3 regions of the Streptomyces luteoverticillatus genome follow, and region 3 is predicted to be linked to each of the others. Evidence: predicted binding sites of a transcription regulator. Region 3 holds the regulator's gene; each other region holds the start of a gene.
What was found. Region 3 encodes HrcA, which represses chaperone genes, less so after heat shock. Its sites were predicted from a motif close to TTNGCACTCNGNNNNNCNGAGTGCNAA; they were not measured.
Positions count from the first base shown of each region.

Region 1 (4,304 bases), 1.9 Mb from region 3:
AAGGCCCCGGGCCCGGGCCCCGGAAACGCCACCGGGGCGGCACCCCCGTGAGGGTGCCGCCCCGGTGGACCGCAGGACGGTCGATCAACCTGTCAGGTCGATCAGAAGTCCATGTCACCGCCCGGCATGCCGCCCGGAGCGGCCGCGGCGGCCTTCTCCGGCTTGTCGGCGATGACGGCCTCGGTGGTCAGGAACAGCGCGGCGATGGACGCGGCGTTCTGCAGGGCGGAGCGGGTGACCTTCGCCGGGTCGATGATGCCCTCGGCGATCATGTCGACGTACTCGCCCGTGGCGGCGTTGAGGCCGTGGCCCGGGGTCAGGTTGCGCACCTTCTCCACGATGACGCCGCCCTCGAGGCCGGCGTTCACGGAGATCTGCTTCAGCGGGGCCTCCAGGGCCAGCTTCACAGCGGCGGCACCGGTGGCCTCGTCGCCCTCGAGCTCGAGCTTCTCGAAGACCGAGGAAGCCTGGAGCAGGGCCACGCCACCACCGGCGACGATGCCCTCCTCGACGGCGGCCTTGGCGTTGCGGACGGCGTCCTCGATGCGGTGCTTGCGCTCCTTGAGCTCCACCTCGGTGGCGGCACCGGCCTTGATGACGGCCACGCCGCCGGCCAGCTTCGCCAGGCGCTCCTGGAGCTTCTCGCGGTCGTAGTCCGAGTCGCTGTTCTCGATCTCGGCGCGGATCTGGTTGACGCGGCCCTGGACCTGCTCGCTGTCACCGGCACCGTCGACGATGGTCGTCTCGTCCTTGGTGATGACGACCTTGCGGGCGCGGCCGAGCAGGTCGAGACCGGCGTTCTCCAGCTTGAGGCCGACCTCCTCGGAGATGACCGTGCCACCGGTGAGGATGGCGATGTCGCCCAGCATGGCCTTGCGGCGGTCGCCGAAGCCCGGGGCCTTGACGGCGACGGACTTGAAGGTGCCGCGGATCTTGTTGACGACCAGGGTCGACAGGGCCTCGCCCTCGACGTCCTCGGCGATGATCAGCAGCGGCTTGCCGGACTGCATGACCTTCTCGAGGAGCGGCAGCAGGTCCTTGACCGAGCTGATCTTCGAGTTGACGATCAGGATGTACGGGTCCTCGAGCGAGGCCTCCATACGCTCCATGTCGGTGGCGAAGTACGCCGAGATGTAGCCCTTGTCGAAGCGCATACCCTCGGTGAGCTCCAGCTCCAGACCGAAGGTCTGGGACTCCTCGACGGTGATGACGCCTTCCTTGCCGACCTTGTCCATGGCCTCGGCGATGAGCTCGCCGATCTGGGTGTCGGCGGCGGAGATGGAGGCGGTGGAGGCGATCTGCTCCTTGGTCTCCACGTCCTTGGCCTGCTCGAGCAGGGCGGCGGAGACGGCCTCGACGGCCTTCTCGATACCGCGCTTCAGGGCCATCGGGTTGGCACCGGCGGCCACGTTGCGCAGGCCCTCGCGGACGAGCGCCTGGGCGAGGACGGTCGCGGTCGTCGTGCCGTCACCGGCGACGTCGTCCGTCTTCTTCGCGACCTCCTTGACCAGCTCGGCGCCGATCTTCTCGTACGGGTCCTCGAGCTCGATCTCCTTGGCGATGGACACACCATCGTTGGTGATCGTGGGGGCGCCCCACTTCTTCTCGAGGACGACGTTCCGGCCCTTGGGGCCGAGGGTGACCTTGACGGCGTCGGCGAGCTGGTTCATCCCGCGCTCGAGACCGCGCCGTGCCTCCTCGTCGAACGCGATGATCTTGGCCATGTGAAGTGGTCCTCCCAGGACGGGGTGGAGACTGCTCCGGACCGCGCTGGTGCCCGCGACGGACGGCCTGCGTGCCTCGCGGTTCCTTGCCCCGCTTGGCTCGCCGACCTCACCGACGGTCCAAATCTGTCACTCTCACTCGGAGAGTGCTAAGCCCAATGATTAGCACTCGACCCCTGCGAGTGCAAGCGCCTCACACCAACCTGCCCCGTGCCGGATGACCCCACACCTGGACGTGCCCGGAGGCGACCCGGACCTGACGCGGACGCGCGAGGGGCCCGCGTCGTGGAGACGCGGGCCCCTCGGCGAGCTGAGTGAGCCGGTGGTCGATGCGCGCCGGTCAGGCGGTCACCTTGACCATGTCCGCCTGCGGCCCCTTCTGGCCCTGCGAGATTTCGAACTCGACCCGCTGCCCCTCCTCGAGGGTGCGGTAGCCGTCCATCTGGATCGCGCTGTAGTGGACGAAAACATCCGCACCACCGTCGACCGCGATGAAGCCGTACCCCTTCTCCGCGTTGAACCACTTGACGGTGCCCTGAGCCATGCCTAACTCCCCTATTACTGGCCCTTGCACAGGACCGCACCTCGCGGACCCGGGTCAGACCTCACCCCCAGACAGGATGGGGGTGTGCGCCGGAACGCGTCGACCGCCGCTGAATGTATCTGCACGGATGCCGTCTGCAACAGGTCAGTCGGACGAGAATTCCGGGCGCGGCCGATCGGTTATTACTACCTATTTCGCCAGCTTCTCGGGCAAGTCGGACCGGGCATAACGCAACCAACCCGGCAATTCGTGCACATGTCGTGGGCACAACTTGACGGGTTCTCATATGCGTTCGGCAGTGACACCGGAGGGGGAACGCCCCAACTGTATCGCGGTTCAACAGACGGAATCACCCCGTCCGTTTTACGGGCGGGGTGATTCCGGTGAATTCCGCAGGAACGCTTCGGAAGGGTCGGGCCAAGGGTCCGGCCCCGGGAGGCCTGCCCAGGAAGGGCTTCGGGGCCTCCCCGGTCAGCCGCCGGCGACCGCCGGAATGATCGACACCCCGGCGCCATCCGGAGTGGCTGCTTCCAGTCCGCCCTCGAACCGTACGTCGTCGTCATTGACGTACACATTCACGAAACGGCGCAGCTTTCCGCCCTCGTCGAGAACACGGGCGGCGATTCCGGGGTGGTTCTTCTCCAGGGAGGCGATGACTTCACCGAGAGTGGCTCCCTCGGCGGAAACTTCTGCCTTACCGGAGGTGTAGGTGCGAAGGATGGTGGGAATGCGGACGCTGACGCTCATGGGATCACCTTTGGTTTGAGGTAGTAAACGGCCGGGCAATGGGCCCGCTCGGCAATGGCCTCGCTTAAAGGCCCGTGAGGGGCCTAAAGGCCAGTGAGGCCCCGGCTCAAAGGCCCGCGAGCCCCGCCGTCCGGAACGCGCTCAGCGAAGGCGGAATCGTCGCGGTCGGCCCCGCCGCCACCGCGTCCAGCGTCTTGAGCCCGTCGCCCGTGTTGAGCACGACGGTGGTCAGGGACGGGTCCAGCCGCCCGTCCTCCAGGAGCTTCCGGGTGACCCCGACCGTCACCCCGCCCGCCGTCTCCGCGAAGATCCCCTCCGTCCGGGCCAGCAGCCGGATCGCCTCGACGATCCGCTCGTCGTCCACGTCCTCCACGGCCCCGCTCGTGCGCCGGGCGATGTCGAGCACGTACGGCCCGTCGGCCGGGTTGCCGATGGCCAGGGACTTCGCGATGGTGTCCGGCTTCACCGGCCGCACCACCTCGTGCCCGTCCTTGAAGGCGCGCGAGACCGGCGCGCACCCCTCGGCCTGCGCGCCGAAGATCCGGTACGGGCGGTCCTCGACCAGCCCCAGCGCGACGAGCTCCTTCAGCCCCTTGTCGATCTTCGTCAGCTGCGAGCCCGAGGCGACCGGCACCACGATCTGGTCCGGCAGCCGCCAGCCCAGCTGCTCGCAGATCTCGTACGCGAGGGTCTTGGAGCCCTCCCCGTAGTAGGGCCGCAGATTGACGTTGACGAAGCCCCAGCCCTCGCCCAGCGGGTCGCCGATGAGCTCACTGCAGAAGCGGTTGACGTCGTCGTACGTCCCCTCGATCCCCACCAGCTCGCCGCCGTAGACAGCGGCCATCACAACTTTGCCGGCCTCCAGGTCGTGCGGGATGAAGACACAGGACCGAAGGCCCGCGCGCGCCGCCGCGGCGCCCACCGCTCCGGCAAGGTTCCCCGTCGAGGAGCACGAGAGGGTGGTGAAGCCGAAGGCGCGCGCCGCCTCGACGGCGATGGCGACGACGCGGTCCTTGAAGGAGTGCGTGGGGTTTCCGGAGTCGTCCTTGACGTACAGCCCGCCGGTGACGCCCAGCTCGCGGGCGAGGTTGTCGGCCTTGACGAGCTTGGTGAAGCCGGGGTTGAGGTTCGGCCGGTCCGCGACGTCGGCGGGGACCGGCAGCAGGGGGGCGTAGCGCCAGATGTTCGCGGGTCCGGCCTCGATGCGGCGGCGCAGCGACTCGGGGTCGCCGACGGGGAGCTCGTAGGCCACCTCGAGGGGGCCGAAGCAGCTCACGCAGGCGAAGGAG
Region 1 covers NZ_CP034587.1:4,232,710-4,237,013, reverse strand. The annotation lists gene groL (chaperonin GroEL) at 102-1,724, opposite strand; gene EKH77_RS18810 (cold-shock protein) at 2,065-2,268, opposite strand; gene EKH77_RS18805 (MoaD/ThiS family protein) at 2,740-3,015, opposite strand; gene thrC (threonine synthase) at 3,122-4,304, opposite strand, start outside.
Region 1: a site for HrcA is predicted at 1,851-1,877, ahead of groL (chaperonin GroEL). Genes of this name have one in related genera too.

Region 2 (4,304 bases), 770 kb from region 3:
CGCGCTCCCGGACGATCGCCTTGAGCTTCTTCAGGTTGAACGGCAGCACGTCCGTGATCTCGTACGCCGCCGCGTAGGCGGAAGCCCGCAGCTCGTCGCTCGTCACATACGCGATCGTCTCGTCGATCAGCCCGCCGTCGCCCAGCTCCGTCGCGGCCTCCGCCACCAGGTGGGCGCGGATGACCGCGCCGTCCGGTTCGTAGAGGTAGCGGCCCACGGGCCGCACGGCCGGGTCCGGCAGACCGCGCCCCACCAGGGACGCGCCGCCCGGCAGCAGGGTCGCCCGGTGCGTGCCGGGGTCCGTGCCGAACCACAGCACGGCCTCCTTCACGTCACCGCCGTCCGAGATCCACTCGGCCTCCGCGTCCTCGGGGATCGCCTCGTGCGGCACCCCGGGAGCGATCTTCAGCGCGGCGTGCGGGGCCTTGCGGGCCGCCTCGACCGCCCAGGACAGCGGGGGCGAGTAAGCCTCCGGGTCGAAGATCCGGCCCCGGCCGCCGCGCCGCGCCGGGTCCACGAACACGGCGTCGTACGACGAGGTGTCGACCTCGGTGACATCCGCGCAGCGCACCTCGATCAGCTCGGCCAGGCCCAGGGCGGCCGCGTTCGCGCGGACGACCTCGCAGGTCAGGGGGTCGCGGTCGACGGCCAGCACCTCGATGCCGGCGCGTGCCAGCGCGATCGCGTCGCCGCCGATGCCACAGCACAGATCGGCCAGCCGGCGCACGCCGAGGGCGGCGAAGCGCCGGGCCCGGTAGGCGGCGACACCGGCCCGGGTGGCCTGCTCGACGCCGTTCGGGGTGAAGAACATGCGGTACGCGTCCTCGGCGCCGAACTTGGCGACCGCGCGCTGCCGCAGCCGGGCCTGTCCCAGTGCCGCCGACACCAGGTCGGCGGGGTGGTCGCGGCGCAGCCGGGTCGCCGTGGCGAGCTCCTGGGCGGGGTCGTGGTCGCGCAGCTCGTCGAGGAGGGCGCGGCCCTCGTCGGTGAGGAGGGCGACGAAGGCGTCGGTGGCGGGGGCGTTCGGTGCGGGCACGTGTCTCATTCTCGCGCCACTCCTCGTAGGGCGGTGAGCCGGAGGAGGGTGAGGGGGCCCGTGCGGTCTTCGAACGGATGAACAAGAATCGGGTGTGTGAGCCCTGTGAGCCCGTCTGTTTCCGGCCGAATACGCGCCGCCGCCCTCGCCTCCGCCGCGCTGCTGCTGACCGGCGTCCTGACCGGTGCTCTGGCCGGATGCTCCGGCTCCTCCTCCGGCGGCCCGGGGAAGCCGCACAAGGCGGCCGGGACGCCCACCGCGCCCGCCACCGCCTCACCGGCCGACCCCGGTGCGTACCGCCGCTGGGGCCTGGACAAGCCGCTGGCCGCGCCCCCGGCCCCGCCCGCGAAGAAGCTCACCGACGGGTTCAGGGCAGGCGAGAAGCCGCAGATCATCCGGCGCATTCCCACGCAGGACAAGGTCGTCTTCGTGACCTTCGACGACGGGGCCGAGAAGGACCCGGAGTTCCTGAGGATGGCGGCGGACCTCAAGGTGCCGTTCACGATGTTCCTGACGGACGACATCGCCCGCGCGGGCGCCGGCTACGGCTACTTCGACAAGCTCCGCGCCCTCGGCAACGGCATCGACAACCACACCCTCTCCCACCCCAACCTGCGCACCCTCTCCGCCGAGGCGCAGAAGCGCGAGATCTGCGGGCAGCAGGACTCCCTTCAGAAGCGGTTCGGCAGCCGCCCGGCCCTCTTCCGCCCGCCCTACGGCAACTACAACGACGCCACGCTCACCGCCGCGGCCGGCTGCGGGGTGCGCGCGGTCGTGCTGTGGGAGGCGACGATGCAGATCAACGACATGCGCTACGCGGAGGGAAACGGGCTCCGGCCCGGCGACATCGTCCTGGCCCACTTCCGCGGGCCCCAGGAGCTCAAGGGCACCACGATGACCCGGATGGTCACCAACATGCTGCGCAGCATTCAGGCGCAGGGCTTCACGGTGGCCCGTCTGGAGGACTATCTGTAGTGCGCGGGAGCCGGGCCGCGTCCCGCAGGAGTACGGCTCCGCCCACGGGGTAGATCAAAGCTCGCCGCACGCCGAATTGGCACTCCGCTTGACCGAGTGCTAACCGCGTCATAGTCTCGGCTCCGTTGGCACTCTCCACCGGTGAGTGCCAAACGTAGCGACGGGCACGTTCCGGCACCCGCGACGACGGGACTCCTGGTCGCCACCTCAGACAGTTAACCCCGTGAGATCTCCGAAGGGGGAGGTCGGATCGTGACGACCGCCAGCTCCAAGGTTGCCATCAAGCCGCTTGAGGACCGCATCGTGGTCCAGCCGCTCGACGCCGAGCAGACCACGGCCTCCGGCCTGGTCATTCCGGACACCGCCAAGGAGAAGCCCCAGGAGGGCGCTGTCCTGGCCGTGGGCCCGGGCCGCTTCGAGAACGGCGAGCGCCTGCCGCTCGACGTCAAGGTCGGTGACGTCGTGCTCTACAGCAAGTACGGCGGCACCGAGGTGAAGTACAACGGTGACGAGTACCTCGTCCTCTCGGCTCGCGACGTTCTCGCGATCATCGAGAAGTAGTTCACCCGAGGCTCTGTGAGCCTTCGAAGCTTGTGAACAGTGCCCCTGGTTCCCGTGCCTGCACAGCCGGGCGCCGGGGGCGCGGTTCGTTTTGAGACCCGGCGAAGGATACGTACCCCATGGCCAAGACCCTGAAGTTCGACGAGGACGCCCGTCGCGCCCTTGAGCGCGGCGTCAACAAGCTCGCCGACACCGTGAAGGTGACGATCGGCCCCAAGGGCCGCAACGTCGTCATCGACAAGAAGTTCGGCGCCCCCACCATCACCAACGACGGTGTCACCATCGCCCGCGAGGTCGAGCTCGACGACGCGTACGAGAACCTGGGCGCCCAGCTCGTCAAGGAGGTGGCGACCAAGACCAACGACATCGCGGGTGACGGCACCACCACCGCCACCGTGCTGGCCCAGGCGCTGGTCCGCGAGGGTCTGCGCAACGTCGCCGCCGGCGCCTCCCCGGCCTCCCTGAAGAAGGGCATCGACGCCGCCGTCAAGGCCGTCTCCGAGGAGCTTCTGGCCACCGCCCGTCCGATCGAGGACAAGGCCGACATCGCCGCCGTCGCCGCGCTGTCCGCGCAGGACAAGCAGGTCGGCGAGCTGATCGCCGAGGCCATGGACAAGGTCGGCAAGGACGGTGTCATCACCGTCGAGGAGTCCAACACCTTCGGTCTGGAGCTGGACTTCACCGAGGGCATGGCCTTCGACAAGGGTTACCTCTCGCCGTACATGGTGACCGACCAGGAGCGTATGGAGGCCGTCCTCGACGACCCGTACATCCTGATCCACCAGGGCAAGATCTCCGCCATCCAGGACCTCCTCCCGCTGCTGGAGAAGATCATCCAGGCCGGTGGCTCCAAGCCGCTGCTGATCATCGCCGAGGACGTCGAGGGCGAGGCCCTGTCGACCCTGGTCGTGAACAAGATCCGTGGCACCTTCAACGCCGTGGCCGTCAAGGCCCCGGGCTTCGGCGACCGCCGCAAGGCGATGCTGGGCGACATGGCCACCCTCACCGGTGGCACGGTCATCGCCGAGGAGGTCGGCCTCAAGCTCGACCAGGTCGGCCTGGACGTGCTGGGCACCGCCCGCCGCGTGACCGTCACCAAGGACGACACCACGATCGTCGACGGCGGCGGCAACAGCGAGGACGTCCAGGGCCGCGTCGCCCAGATCAAGGCCGAGATCGAGACCACCGACTCGGACTGGGACCGCGAGAAGCTCCAGGAGCGCCTCGCCAAGCTCGCCGGTGGCGTCTGCGTCATCCGCGTGGGCGCGGCCACCGAGGTCGAGCTCAAGGAGCGCAAGCACCGTCTGGAGGACGCCATCTCCGCGACCCGCGCCGCGGTCGAGGAGGGCATCGTCTCCGGTGGTGGCTCCGCGCTGGTCCACGCCGTCAAGATCCTCGAGGGCAACCTGGGCAAGGAGGGCGACGAGGCCACCGGTGTCGCCGTCGTCCGCCGCGCCGCCGTCGAGCCGCTGCGCTGGATCGCCGAGAACGCCGGCCTCGAGGGCTACGTCATCACCTCCAAGGTGGCCGAGCTCGAGGCGGGCCAGGGCTTCAACGCCGCGACCGGCGAGTACGGCGACCTGGTGAAGGCCGGCGTCATCGACCCGGTCAAGGTCACCCGCTCCGCCCTGGAGAACGCCGCGTCCATCGCCTCCCTGCTGCTCACGACCGAGACCCTGGTCGTCGAGAAGAAGGAAGAGGAGCCCGCCGAGGCCGGTCACGGCCACGGCCA
Region 2 covers NZ_CP034587.1:3,137,615-3,141,918, reverse strand. The annotation lists gene EKH77_RS13560 (class I SAM-dependent methyltransferase) at 1-1,045, opposite strand, end outside; gene EKH77_RS13555 (polysaccharide deacetylase family protein) at 1,142-2,011, shown strand; gene groES (co-chaperone GroES) at 2,264-2,572, shown strand; gene groL (chaperonin GroEL) at 2,692-4,304, shown strand, end outside.
Region 2: a site for HrcA is predicted at 2,088-2,114, ahead of groES (co-chaperone GroES). Genes of this name have one in related genera too.

Region 3 (4,304 bases):
TGCGGCTGGAGGAGGGGTGCCCGTTGTCGCTCCTGAAGCCGGCCGGGTCCCGGGCGGCGGCCCGGGCGCTTCAGGACGGCCTGCTGCGGCCGGACGCCTACGAGCGCGGGTGGGCCGCGCTGACCCTGCGGGGTCGTCTGCTGGCCGACGCGGTCGTCCGCGACCTGGTGGACTGAGCCCCAGCCCCGCCCTTTCACCGTTTCCTAGGAGGCTGCCGCCCCCTAGAACCCCCGCTTGTCCTCAAACGCCGGACGGGCTGATTTCAGCCCGTCCGGCGTTTGAGGACCGGGGTCCGGGGCGGAGCCCCGGTTTCGGGAAGGGGCGGGTCAGGGGACAGTCACGAAGTCGATCAGCTCCTCGACCCGGCCGAGGAGCGCCGGCTCCAGGTCCTTATAGCTCCGCACGCCGGACAGGATCCGCTGCCACGCCGCACCCGTGTTCTCCGGCCACCCCAGCCCCCGGCACACCCCCGTCTTCCAGTCCATCCCCCGCGGCACCGTCGGCCACCCCGGGATCCCCACCGACGCCGGCTTCACGGCCTCCCAGACGTCCACGTACGGGTGACCCACGACCAGCACGTGCGGGGACTCCGCCGTCACCTCCGCCGCGATCCGTGACTCCTTCGAGCCCGGGACGAGGTGGTCGACCAGGACGCCCAGGCGCGCGTCGGGCCCCGGGCCGAAGGAGCGGACGATCGACGGGAGGTCGTCGACGCCCTCGAGGTATTCGACGACGACGCCCTCGACGCGCAGGTCGTCACCCCACACCCGTTCCACGAGCTCCGCGTCGTGGCGGCCCTCGACGTAGATGCGGCCCGCGCGGGCGACGCGGGCGCGGGCGCCGGGGACGGCGAGGGAGCCGGAGGCGGTGCGGGCGGGGGCCGCCGGGGGAGCGGGGGCCGGGCGGACGAGGGTGACGACCCGGCCGTCCAGCAGGAACCCGCGCGGCTCCATGGGGAACACCCGGCACTTGCCGAAGCGGTCCTCCAGCGTCACCGTCGGCCCCTGGGCCGTCTTCTCGCAGCGGATCACCGCCCCGCAGAAACCGGTCGTGACCTCCTCGACCACGAGATCCGGCTCCGCCGGGATCTCGGGGACGGGAGCGGACCGCTTCCACGGAGGAGTGAGATCAGGGCTGTACCGCTTGCTCCACATGCGGGCCATTGTGGTTCAAGATCCACACCACCGTCACGACACGCCGAAGCGCCCCGCCAGCGCGTCGCGCTGCGCCCGTACGAACGCCGCGTCCACGACCGCGCCGTGCCCCGGCACGTACAGCGCGTCGTCCCCGCCGAGGGACAGCAGCCGGTCCAGGGCCGCCGGCCAGGCGTGGGGGAGGGCGTCCGGGCCCGCCTGCGGCTCGCCGGACTCCTCGACGACGTCGCCGCAGAAGACGACCTCGCGTTCCCCCGCGACCAGCGCGGCCAGGTCGTGCGCCGTGTGCCCGGGGCCGATGTTGGCGAGCAGCACCCGCCGCCCGCCGCCCAGGTCGACGGTGAGCTCCCCGGACACCGGGTGGTGGGGGAGGACGAGGAGGTCCACGGCCTCGGCGGCGGTGTCGGGGTCCATGCCGTGCCGGACCGCGTCGTGCCGCAGCTCCTCCCGCTCCCGCGCCAGCAGCTCCTCGGTGCCCACCGCCGCGTACACCTGGACGCCGGAGAACGCGGCCGTGCCCAGGACGTGGTCGAAGTGGGGGTGGGTGAGTGCGATGTGCGTCACGGGGAGCCCGAAGAGCTCCTGCACCTCGCGGCGGATCTCCACCCCTTCGTGGAGTGACGAGCCCGTGTCGACGACGAGCACGCCGTCCGCCCCCGCGATCGCCCCGACGGTCGCGTCCCAGCCCGGCAACCTGCGGCGTACGACTCCGGGCGCGAGCCGTTCCCAGTGCTCCCCACCGGCGTGCGCGGTGCCGGCATCCCCTCGCGTCTGCATACCGCGACGCTAGCGGCAGAGCGGTACGGTTGCCTGCTGCGGGCGGCCGCTGGCTCGCGGCGAGGACGGCCCTTGCCCTGGCCGTGGGGCCCGGCCGTACACTGGCTGGAGGGATCTGGCACTCGTGACCATTGAGTGCCAGGGGTGAAGACCCTGTGAGACCCGGTAAGAAACCGTAGAACCGTACGGTCGTACGACGGCTGGACCACTGGACTGGAGGTGCGCGCGAGATGCTGAGCGAACGCAGGCTCGAGGTGTTGCGCGCGATCGTCCAGGACTACGTCGGCACCGAGGAGCCCGTCGGCTCCAAGGCGCTCACCGAGCGGCACCGGCTGGGGGTCTCCCCGGCCACCGTGCGCAACGACATGGCCGCGCTGGAGGAGGAGGGCTATATCGCCCAGCCTCACACCAGCGCCGGCCGCATTCCGACCGACAAGGGCTACCGCCTCTTCGTCGACAGGCTCGCGGGCGTCAAGCCCCTGTCGACGCCGGAGCGGCGCGCCATCCACAACTTCCTGGACGGCGCCGTCGACCTGGACGACGTGGTGGCCCGGACCGTCCGGCTGCTGGCGCAGCTGACGCGTCAGGTCGCGGTGGTGCAGTACCCCTCGCTGACCCGTTCGACGGTGCGTCATGTGGAGCTGTTGTCCCTGGCCCCGGCCCGGGTGATGCTCGTCCTGATCACCGACACCGGGCGGGTCGAGCAGCGCATGGTCGACTGCCCGGCGCCGGTCGGTGAGAACGCGCTGGCGGATCTGCGCGCGCGGCTGAACAGCCGCGTCGTGGGCCGCCGGTTCTCGGACGTGCCGCAGCTGGTGCAGGACCTCCCCGAGTCGTTCGAGAAGGATGATCGCGGAACCGTTTCCACAGTCCTCTCGGTCCTGCTGGAAACGCTGGTCGAGGAGACCGAGGAGCGGCTGATGATCGGCGGCACCGCCAATCTCACTCGTTTCGGTCATGACTTCCCGCTGGTGATCCGGCCCGTGCTGGAGGCGCTGGAGGAGCAGGTCGTGCTGCTCAAGCTGCTCGGCGAGGCCAAGGACTCGGAGATGACCGTGCGCATCGGTCACGAGAACGCCCATGAGGGGCTGAACTCCACATCCGTCGTCGCCGTCGGCTACGGTTCGGGCGGCGAGGCCGTCGCCAAACTCGGCGTGGTCGGACCGACCCGCATGGACTACCCCGGAACGATGGGAGCGGTACGCGCAGTGGCACGTTACGTCGGACAGATCCTGGCGGAGTCGTAAGTGGCCACGGATTACTACGCGATCCTGGGCGTCCGCCGCGACGCCTCCGCGGACGAGATCAAGAAGGCCTTCCGCCGTCTCGCGCGAGAGCTCCACCCGGACGTCAATCCGGACCCGAAGACCCAGGAGCGGTTCAAGGAGATCAACGCCGCTTACGAGGTGCTCTCCGACCCGCAGAAGAAGCAGGTCTACGACCTCGGCGGCGACCCGCTGTCCTCCTCGGGCGGCGCGGGTGCCGGTGGCGGCTTCGGCGGCGCGGGCTTCGGCAACTTCTCCGACATCATGGACGCCTTCTTCGGCCAGGCCTCGCAGCGCGGTCCGCGCTCGCGGACGCGCCGCGGCCAGGACGCCATGATCCGTCTCGAGGTCACCCTGAGCGAGGCGGCCTTCGGCACCACCAAGGACATCCAGGTCGACACCGCCGTCGTCTGCACCACGTGCAGCGGCGAGGGCGCGGCCCCGGGCACGTCCGCGCAGACCTGTGACATGTGCCGCGGCCGCGGCGAGGTCTCCCAGGTCACCCGGTCCTTCCTGGGCCAGGTCATGACGTCCCGCCCCTGCCCCCAGTGCCAGGGCTTCGGCACGGTCGTGCCGACCCCGTGCCCGGAGTGCGCCGGCGACGGCCGCGTCCGGTCCCGGCGGAACCTGACGGTGAAGATCCCCGCCGGTGTCGACAACGGCACCCGGATCCAGCTCGCGGGCGAGGGCGAGGTCGGCCCCGGCGGCGGCCCCGCCGGCGACCTCTACGTGGAGATCCACGAGAAGCCGCACCCGATGTTCCAGCGTCGCGGTGACGACCTCCACTGCACGGTCACCATCCCGATGACGGCGGCGGCGCTCGGCACGAAGGTGCCGCTGGAGACCCTGGACGGCGTCGAGGAGATCGACATCCGCCCGGGCACCCAGTCCGGCCAGTCGATCCCGCTCCACCAGCGGGGCGTCACCCACCTGCGCGGCGGCGGCCGCGGTGACCTCGTCGTCCACGTCGAGGTGACCACGCCGACCAAGCTGGACCCGCAGCAGGAGGAACTGCTGCGCCAGCTCGCCAAGATGCGCAACGAGGAGCGCCCGACGGGCGAGTTCAAGCCGGGGCAGCAGGGTCTGTTCTCGCGGCTGAAGGACGCGT
Region 3 covers NZ_CP034587.1:2,364,694-2,368,997, reverse strand. The annotation lists gene hemW (radical SAM family heme chaperone HemW) at 1-176, shown strand, start outside; gene EKH77_RS10175 (DUF3097 domain-containing protein) at 327-1,154, opposite strand; gene EKH77_RS10170 (MBL fold metallo-hydrolase) at 1,188-1,931, opposite strand; gene hrcA (heat-inducible transcriptional repressor HrcA) at 2,162-3,178, shown strand; gene dnaJ (molecular chaperone DnaJ) at 3,179-4,304, shown strand, end outside.